2 regions of the Kitasatospora sp. NPDC056181 genome follow, and region 1 is predicted to be linked to the other one. Evidence: predicted binding sites of a transcription regulator. Region 1 holds the regulator's gene; the other holds the start of a gene.

Region 1 (4,384 bases):
GACGTCACCGAGGACACCTGTGTCCAGATCCTCCAGCCCGGCTACCGGATCGGCGAGCGGATCATCCGCCCGGCGATGGTGGCGGTCGCGGAGCCCCAGCCGGGCACCCAGACCACCGCCGCGCCCGACGCCGACAAGGCTTCGGACGCCGACAAGGCCGACGGTGGGTCGGAGAGCTGACAACCCGTGCGCTGCGGAGTCGTACGTCGTCCAGTACGACGGCCGGCTCCGCAGCGCCGTCTCCGTCGACGGCAGGACGCCCCTGCCTGTTGACAGCACATTGACTATGGATCGTGGGAGGTGGCGGCAGCCATGAGCGGGCGGAGCGAGCGAATCGCCGAAAGGTGCGCTTTGCGCGAAGCGGCTGCCGAGCGCCGCGAGGTGGGCGCATGAGCGAGCGAATCGGTGACAGGCGCGTGCTGCGCGAAGCGGCTGCCGAGCGATGCGAGGTGGGCGCATGAGCGAGCGCAGCGAGCGAATCGGTGACGGGGGCGTGTTGCGCGAAGCGGCTGCCGAGCGAAGCGAGGTGGGCGCATGAGCGGCAAGGACTACGTGGAGAAGGACTACTACAAGGTCCTCGGCGTGCCCAAGGACGCCTCCGCCACCGAGATCAAGAAGACGTACCGCAAGCTGGCCCGCGAGTTCCACCCCGACGCGAACAAGGGCGACAGCAAGGCGGAGGAGCGCTTCAAGGACATCTCCGAGGCCTACGACGTCCTCTCGGACGAGAAGCGCCGCAAGGAGTACGACGAGGCGCGCACCCTCTTCGCCAACGGCGGCTTCCGCTCCGGCGGCCCCGGCGGCGGCAACTACAGCTTCGACTTCGGTGACCTCTTCAACGGCAGCCAGGGCGGCCCCCCCGGCGGTGGCGGCGGTCTCGGCGACGTCTTCGGCGGCCTCTTCAACCGCGGCGGCCGCCAGCCCCAGCCCCGGCGCGGGGCCGACGTCGAGACCGAGGTGACGCTCTCCTTCGAGGAGGCCGTCGACGGCGCGACCGTCCCGCTCCGGATGACCAGCCAGGCCCCGTGCCGCACCTGCAGCGGCACCGGTGCGAAGGCCGGCACCACCCCCCGGGTCTGCCCGACCTGCGTCGGCGCCGGCACCGTCAGCCGCGGCCAGGGCGCCTTCGCGCTCTCCGAGCCCTGCCGGGACTGCCGCGGCCGGGGCATGATCGTCGACGACCCGTGCACCGACTGCCACGGCAGCGGCCGGGCCAGCTCCGCCCGCACCATGCAGGTCCGGATCCCGGCCGGCGTCCAGGACGCCCAGCGCATCCGGCTCAAGGGCAAGGGCGCCCAGGGCGAGCGCGGCGGCCAGGCCGGCGACCTCTACGTCACCGTGCACGTCGACGCGCACCCCGTCTTCGGGCGCAAGGCGGACAACCTCACGGTGACCGTGCCGGTCACCTTCCCCGAAGCCGCCCTCGGCGGCACCATCGAGGTGCCGACGCTCAACGGCCCCTCGGTGAAGCTCAAGCTGCCCCCGGGCAGCGCCAACGGCCTCACCCTGCGGGCCCGCGGCAAGGGCGCAACCCGCAAGGACGGCACCCGCGGCGACCTCCTGGTCACCGTGGAGGTCCTGGTGCCGCAGCACGTCACCGGCGACGCGCTGACGGCTCTGGAGCAGTACCGCGAGGCCACCGCCTCCGACGACCCGCGAGCCGCCCTGTTCAAGGCGGCGAAGGGAGCGTGACGACCAGATGATCCCCGACAGCAGCCCCCTCGGCCCGATGGGCCCCATCGGCCCCGGGGTCGGCGAGGGTCTCCCCGGCGGCGCCCCGCGCGCGCGCCGCACCGCCCCGCCGCCGCAGTACGTCCTCACCGAGGACACCCCGGTCTACGTGATCTCGGTCGCCGCCGAGCTCTCCGGCCTGCACCCGCAGACCCTGCGCCAGTACGACCGCCTCGGCCTGGTCTGCCCGGACCGCACCGCCGGCCGCGGCCGGCGCTACTCCGCCCGCGACATCCAGCAGCTGCGCGAGGTCCAGCGCCTCTCCCAGGACGAGGGCATCAACCTGGCCGGCATCAAGCGGATCATCGAGCTGGAGAACCAGGTCACCGCCCTCCAGTCCCGCATCGCCGAACTCGCCGACTCCCTCGAAGGCGCCGCCACCACGCTCCAGCAGCGCGAGGCCACCATCCACGCCTCGTACCGCCGCGACCTGGTGCCCTACCAGCCGCCGACGCAGTCCAGCGCCCTGGTCGTCTGGCGCCCGAAGCGCTGACCCGGCCACGACGGCCCCTGCCGCCGGTTCCCTCCTGAACGGGGGGTGCCGGCGGCTGGGTGTTGATGAGAGAGTGCTGCATCAGGGCGACCGCCGGACGATCCGTCCGTCCTTGTGAGCCAGGCGCCGGATCGTGCTCTGCGTTTAAGATCCCTGGGCAGCGGACTTCAGTCGCGTTGACTTGTCCGGTCGACGACAAGGAGCCGAAAGTGAGTGATCGAGAACAGCTGGTGCACAACCACAGTCGCTCACCGATCCTGTCCTCAGACGCCCGCGCGCTCTACCTGAAGGCGTTGAACGAGGACGGCCGGCTCAGCCGAGGCAGCTGCACACCGCACGAGGCCGCCGCCCTCGACGAGTTGATGGAGCTCGGCCTCCTCATATCGGACAGCGACGAGCCGGGTTCGCTGTTCGCCGCCGATCCCGCGAAACTCGCCGCCAGTCTGAGCTCGACTTGGCAGCGCCAGGCGCTCGATCTGCTGGCCCGTGCCGTGGCAATTCCCGGCGACCTGGGCGAGCTGGCGGAAGCGTTCCACAATCCCGACCAAAGCGGCGGCCCCATTGAATACGTTCAGGGCCGGGCACTCATAAATCAACGGGTTCAGCAGGCGATGGCGAGCGGAATGACCGAAGGGCTCGCAATGCAGCCCGGCGGGCCGCGCCCCTCGGAACTGCTGACCTCGTTCATCCAACGCGATCTCGACATAATCCGCCATGGCGCGTCCATGCGGACGATCTACAACGCCAGCACCCGGCACCACCAACCGACCAGGGATTACGTATCCACGCTGGCCAAAGAGGGCTGGCAGTTCAGGACCCTGGACGAGCCTTACACACGGCTCCTGATCGTCGACCGGCGCCTCGCCGTGATTCCGGTGGTGGGCGACCACGTCGCCGCTTTCGTCCACGATTCCGCGGTCATCAACTACCTCGCGGAAGAGGTGTTCGAGCGGAACTGGAGCCGGGCGCTCGACTTCGACGGCGACCGCACCATCCCGCAGCAGGTCGTCTCGCAGCTCAGGCACACGATCATCGACCTGCTGCTGGCCGGCACGAACCACCGGGTCATCGCGCGCCGGCTCGGCATCAGCGAACGCACGCTGGCCCGGCACATCGCGGAAATGCGCGAGGAGCACAACGTCGACTCGCTGTTCCAGCTCGGCTACGTCCTCGGGCAGTCCTCCGGGACGACCGCCTGAGCGCCGACGCCACTGGCGTGCAGAAGTTTCCGGACACGGGAAGAAACGATTCCTCGCCGGCTTGGCCGTGCCGCCCGCGGTCCGCACCCGCGCAGGCCCGAGCCCGGGGAGGTGCCTTCCCCGGACGGCCCCACGGCCGGACCGCCGCCCACACGGGCGGCGCCTCGTTCAAGCAGCACCAACGGCGGACGGTCGCCGCGCGACCTCGACCCGAGTCACCCCGCGAAACCGCCTAGCCCCGCACCTCTTCGGCCGGGCCGGGCAATTCGCGAGCACTCAATGCATCGTCATCTCACCAGTGGAAATCGTCGGCGAGGGCCTGAGTCGTCGACCCGGTTCCCTGACCGGGCACACTCTCGGCACCCGCATAACCCGCGCCGAGAGCGCCGACAGCGAAGATGGAAACGCCGACAACGGCGGACAGTACAGCCTTACGGACAAGTCGGTACATACGAGACACGGACCCATCCCTCCTTCTCAAGCTCCGCGAGCTGGACTTATAGCACTGGCGTCCACATGATGCCGCACGGCACGCTACGGTGTCATCTCCCCTACGGCGCAGGCAGCGTCATCTCTATGCCAGGCATCCAGATGACAGGGCGGAACGCTGGACGGAGCCGTCGGCGCTGATAGACGATCAGTTCGCTCCCGATGGTCCGGCGGACGAAGCAGAGTTGCCGCTGTACCGTCAAATATCAGTCTGATGACTTCAGAATCTTTGAAGCAGCAACCAACCGCAGCGCCCACCGGCACCGCATCTTCCCCGGTCGGCCTTCCCCCGGAGTCGACAATGACCGAGCCCTACCTGCGTCACCACGACAGCCAGGCCCCTGAGGGCCGGCGTGCACGAGTCTTCCTGGCCGCGCCGCTGATGCGGTTGACCGGGCCGGCGGACAGTGTGGTGACCCTGGCCAGCCGGACGCGGCTGACGACGCTTCGCACCACGCTCCTGCGCAGCGGC
Region 2 (4,384 bases), on a different contig from region 1:
CACCTCGGCCGGCTCCAGGGCCAGCTTCAGCACCTCCCGGACGTCCGCGACCGGGTGGACGGTGAGCCGCTCCAGCACCTCGGCCGGGACGTCGTCCAGGTCGGCCTCGTTCCGCTTGGGGATGATCACCGTGGTGACGCCCGCCCGGTCGGCGGCGAGCAGCTTCTGCTTCACCCCGCCGATCGGCAGCACCCGCCCGGTCAGCGACACCTCACCGGTCATCGCCACGTCGGTGCGCACCTTGCGGCCCGAGAGCAGCGAGGCCAGCGCGGTCGTCATGGTGATGCCGGCGCTCGGCCCGTCCTTGGGGACGGCCCCGGCGGGGACGTGCAGGTGCACGCCGCGGTCCCGCAGCGAGGTGACCGGCAGCTCCAGCTCGGCGCCGCGCGAGCGGAGGAAGGAGAGCGCGATGTGCGCGGACTCCTTCATCACGTCGCCCAGCTGCCCGGTGAGGGTGAGCCCGGTGCCGCCGGTCTCGGCGTCGGCGAGCGAGGCCTCGATGTAGAGGACGTCGCCGCCGGCGCCGGTCACCGCGAGGCCCGTCGCCACGCCGGGGACGGCGGTGCGCCGCTCGGCCGGCTCCTGGGCCGCCTCGGGGACGTGGTGCGGCCGGCCGATCAGGGCGCGCAGGTCGTCGGCGCCGATCGCGGCGGGCAGCTCGCGCTCGCCCAGTTCGCTCTGCGCGGCGATCTTGCGCAGCACCCGGGCGATCGAGCGTTCGAGGTTGCGGACGCCGGCCTCGCGGGTGTACTCGCCCGCCAGCCTGCGCAGCGCCTCCTCGTCGACCGCCACCTCCCCGCCCTTCAGGCCGGCCTTCTCCAGCTGGCGCGGGAGCAGGTGGTCGCGGGCGATGACGACCTTCTCGTCCTCGGTGTAACCGTCCAGGCGGACCAGCTCCATCCGGTCGAGCAGCGGCTCGGGGATGGCCTCCAGCACGTTGGCGGTGGCGAGGAAGACCACGTCGGAGAGGTCCAGCTCGACCTCCAGGTAGTGGTCGCGGAAGGTGTGGTTCTGCGCCGGGTCCAGGACCTCCAGCAGCGCCGCGGCAGGGTCCCCCCGGTAGTCGGAGCCGACCTTGTCGATCTCGTCGAGCAGGACGACCGGGTTCATCGAGCCGGCCTCCTTGATCGCCCGCACCAGCCGGCCGGGGAGCGCGCCGACGTAGGTGCGCCGGTGGCCGCGGATCTCCGCCTCGTCCCGGACGCCGCCCAGCGCGACCCGGACGAACTTGCGGCCCATCGCGCGGGCCACCGACTCGCCGAGCGAGGTCTTGCCGACGCCGGGCGGGCCGACCAGTGCCAGCACCGCCCCTCCGCGCCGGCCGCCGACCAGGCCGAGCCCCTGGTCGGCCCGGCGCTTGCGCACCGCGAGGTACTCGACGATGCGGTCCTTCACGTCGGCCAGGCCGGAGTGGTCGGCGTCCAGCACCGCGCGGGCGCCGGCGATGTCGTAGGCGTCCTCGGTGCGCTCGCTCCAGGGCAGCTCCAGGACGGTGTCCAGCCAGGTGCGGATCCAGGAGCCCTCGGGCGACTGGTCGGAGGCGCGCTCCAGCTTGTCGACCTCCTTGAGCGCCGCCTCGCGCACCTTCTCCGGCAGGTCGGCCGCCTCGACCCGGGCGCGGTAGTCGCCCTCCTCGTCGGCCGGGTCGCCGTTCAGCTCGGCCAGCTCCTTGCGGACGGCCTCCAGCTGGCGCCTGAGCAGGAACTCCTTCTGCTGCTTGGCCACCCCCTCCTCGACGTCCTTGCGGATGGTGTCGTTGACCTCCTCCTCGGCGAGGTGCTCGCGCAGCAGCGTCAGCGCGTACTCCAGCCGGGCCACCTGGTCGGCCTCCAGCAGCACCTTGAGCTTCTGCTCGGCGGTGACGAAGGGGGCGTAGCCGATGTTGTCGGCGAGCTCGCCGACGCCCTCGATCTGGGCCACCCGGTCGACGACCTGCCAGGCGCCGCGCCTGCGCAGCCACTGGGTGGAGAGCGACTTGTACTCCTTGACCAGCTCGGCGGCGCGCCCGGCCACCGGGGTGCCGACCGAGGACTCCCGGAAACCCGTGGTCTCCACCCAGAGGGCGGCGCCGGGCCCGGTGGTGCCGACGCCGATCCGGACCCGGCGCACGGCGCGCACCAGCGCCGCCGGGTCGCCGTCGGCCAGCCGGCCGACCTGCTCGACGGTGGCGAGGGTGCCGGCCGGCGCGTAGGAGCCGTCCACCCGCGGGACCAGCAGGACCTGGGGCTTCCCGGTGCCGGTGGCCGCGGCGCGCGCGGCCTCGACCGCGGCCCGCACCTCGGTGTCCTTGAGGTCCAGCGGGACGACCATGCCCGGGAGCACGACCTCGTCGTCGAGCGGCAGCACGGGCAGGGTGAGCGGTGTGGACGTCGATGCCATGATCTCTCCCCAGTCAGTGAAGTTGAGTTGACCTGACTAAGGTTTGGCGGGCGCCGGTTGTTCCCCACGGCGCGTTCGCCGTGAGCGAACGGGAGCGGGCGGGAACGGCACGGGGAAGACCGCGGGAGGGCCCGTCAAAAACGCCCGGGCGGCGTCACATCCGGTCCAGCAGGGCGGCCCGGCCCGAGGCCGGGGCGGACGTCCCGGACGGCCCGGCGGGCTCGGACCGGCGCCTCCCCCCGCGGCGGCCCGGCTCCGGGCGGCACAGGCGGCGGTCGGCGGTGCGCCGCAGCCGTCCCCAGAGCGCCACCCCGGCCAGCAGCGCCGCCGGGTGGCCGATGCCGGTCACCAGGTCCCGGTCGCCCGCGATCTGCTGGACGATCAGCGTGGCCGCCAGGCCGAGCGCCAGCAGCCGCCCGCGCGGCCGCAACAGCCCGGCCAACGCTCCGAGGCTGGCCAGGACGCCGTAGCTGACCCCGATGTCCAGGTGGTCCAGCGCCCCGGACTCCAGCCGCCCGTCGGCCACGGCGGCGATCACCACCGCCTGGGAGAGCAGCGTCGCGCCGACGTGCCCGGCCGCGAAGACGGCCGCCGCCCGGCCCGGACCGACCCGCCGCTCCAGCGGCGCGACCGTGAAGGCGAAGGCCCACAGGTAGGGCATCCAGATCGTCCCGGCCACCCAGAACCCGCTGAACAGCAGCGCGCGCAGCGGGTGCTGCAACAGGTTGTGCGCGTCCGAGCTGGACGCCTGCTGGAGCCGCAGCACCAGCCCCGGGTCGGCGAGCTTGGCGAAGGTGGTGGTGGCGCAGACCACCGCGAGGTAGCCGAGCGCGAAGGGGTTGCGCCGGGGCGTCGGCACCCGGGCCAGCAGCCAGTCGACCACCCAGACCCTCAGGCCGTGCCGGAGCATCCCGTAGGGCGGCCCGGCCCGGCCGGCACCACTGCGCAGCCCCGCCATGCCGCCTCCGCTCCGACCCGCTGCATCCGGCCCCGTCCGGTGCTCAACGTACCGGCGCGCGCCGCAGATCCCACCCCCATGACTCTTGTCGTGACCACGTTACGTCGGGCTCCTGGGAGCCCGCTGGGAAATCCCCGTGAAGACCCTCTGACGGCCGGACGGCGGGAACACCCGGATTTGGTCCAGACCTTCACTCTGCTTACGCACGAGTAGCTGTCCTGACCGGCGGGTTGATGTCAAAAAGTCTGCGTACGTATCGTCACGGAGTGAAAAATCGCCGGGTAAGGTAGCGGCCCGTGCCCACTCCCGAGTGGGTCGGAGGGCGGCCCGAAAGCCGGCCCACGGGCCGGAAACGACCGGTCCACCTGCCGGGAAGCATCCGCGGTCCGTACGCTGCGAAGTGTGCGGAAACGGCGGGCAGTCCACACCTGCCCTCCGGTCCGCGCACACGAGGTAACGGGACGGCGGACCCGGCACAGTCCACGACGGAACAAGACTACGAGCGGAGCCCCGCCATCCCCACAGGTGGCCGGCCCGCAGCCCTGGGGGCGGTGGCGTGACCGTGACAGAAATTCAGCAGGACAACCAGAACAGCGGCGGCACGGTGAGCAGCCAGCGCAGAGTGCTGGTGGTGGAGGACGAGCCCACGATCGCCGAGTCGATCGCGGCCCGGCTGGGTGCGGAGGGCTTCAAGGTCGCCGTGGCCCACGACGGCCCCGGTGCCGTCGACGGCTTCCACACCTGGCAGCCCGACCTGGTCGTGCTCGACATCATGCTGCCCGGCTTCGACGGCCTCGAAGTGTGCCGCCGGATCCAGGCGCAGCGCCCGGTACCGGTCCTGATGCTGACCGCGCGCGACGACGAGACGGACCTGCTGGTCGGCCTCGGCGTCGGTGCGGACGACTACATGACCAAGCCCTTCTCCATGCGCGAGCTGGCGGCCCGGGTCAACGTGCTGCTGCGCCGCGTCGAGCGCGCCCAGCAGGCGGCCCGCACACCGGCGCTCGGCTCGCTGCGCTTCGGCGAGCTGGAGATCGACCACGTGCA

Evidence for each region. Region 1 encodes HspR, which represses chaperone genes until heat shock. Its sites were predicted from a motif close to TTGAGNNNNNNNNNCTCAA; they were not measured.
Region 2: a site for HspR is predicted at 2,402-2,420, ahead of lon (endopeptidase La). Genes of this name have one in related genera too.

What each region holds. Positions count from the first base shown of each region.
Region 1 covers NZ_JBHJUK010000034.1:18,078-22,461, reverse strand. The annotation lists gene grpE (nucleotide exchange factor GrpE) at 1-180, shown strand, start outside; gene dnaJ (molecular chaperone DnaJ) at 535-1,692, shown strand; gene ACFC1F_RS15815 (heat shock protein transcriptional repressor HspR) at 1,700-2,224, shown strand; gene ACFC1F_RS15810 (helix-turn-helix domain-containing protein) at 2,434-3,423, shown strand; gene ACFC1F_RS15805 (hypothetical protein) at 4,214-4,384, shown strand, end outside.
Region 2 covers NZ_JBHJUK010000002.1:106,805-111,188, reverse strand. The annotation lists gene lon (endopeptidase La) at 1-2,379, opposite strand, end outside; gene ACFC1F_RS01665 (rhomboid-like protein) at 2,534-3,337, opposite strand; gene ACFC1F_RS01660 (response regulator transcription factor) at 3,900-4,384, shown strand, end outside.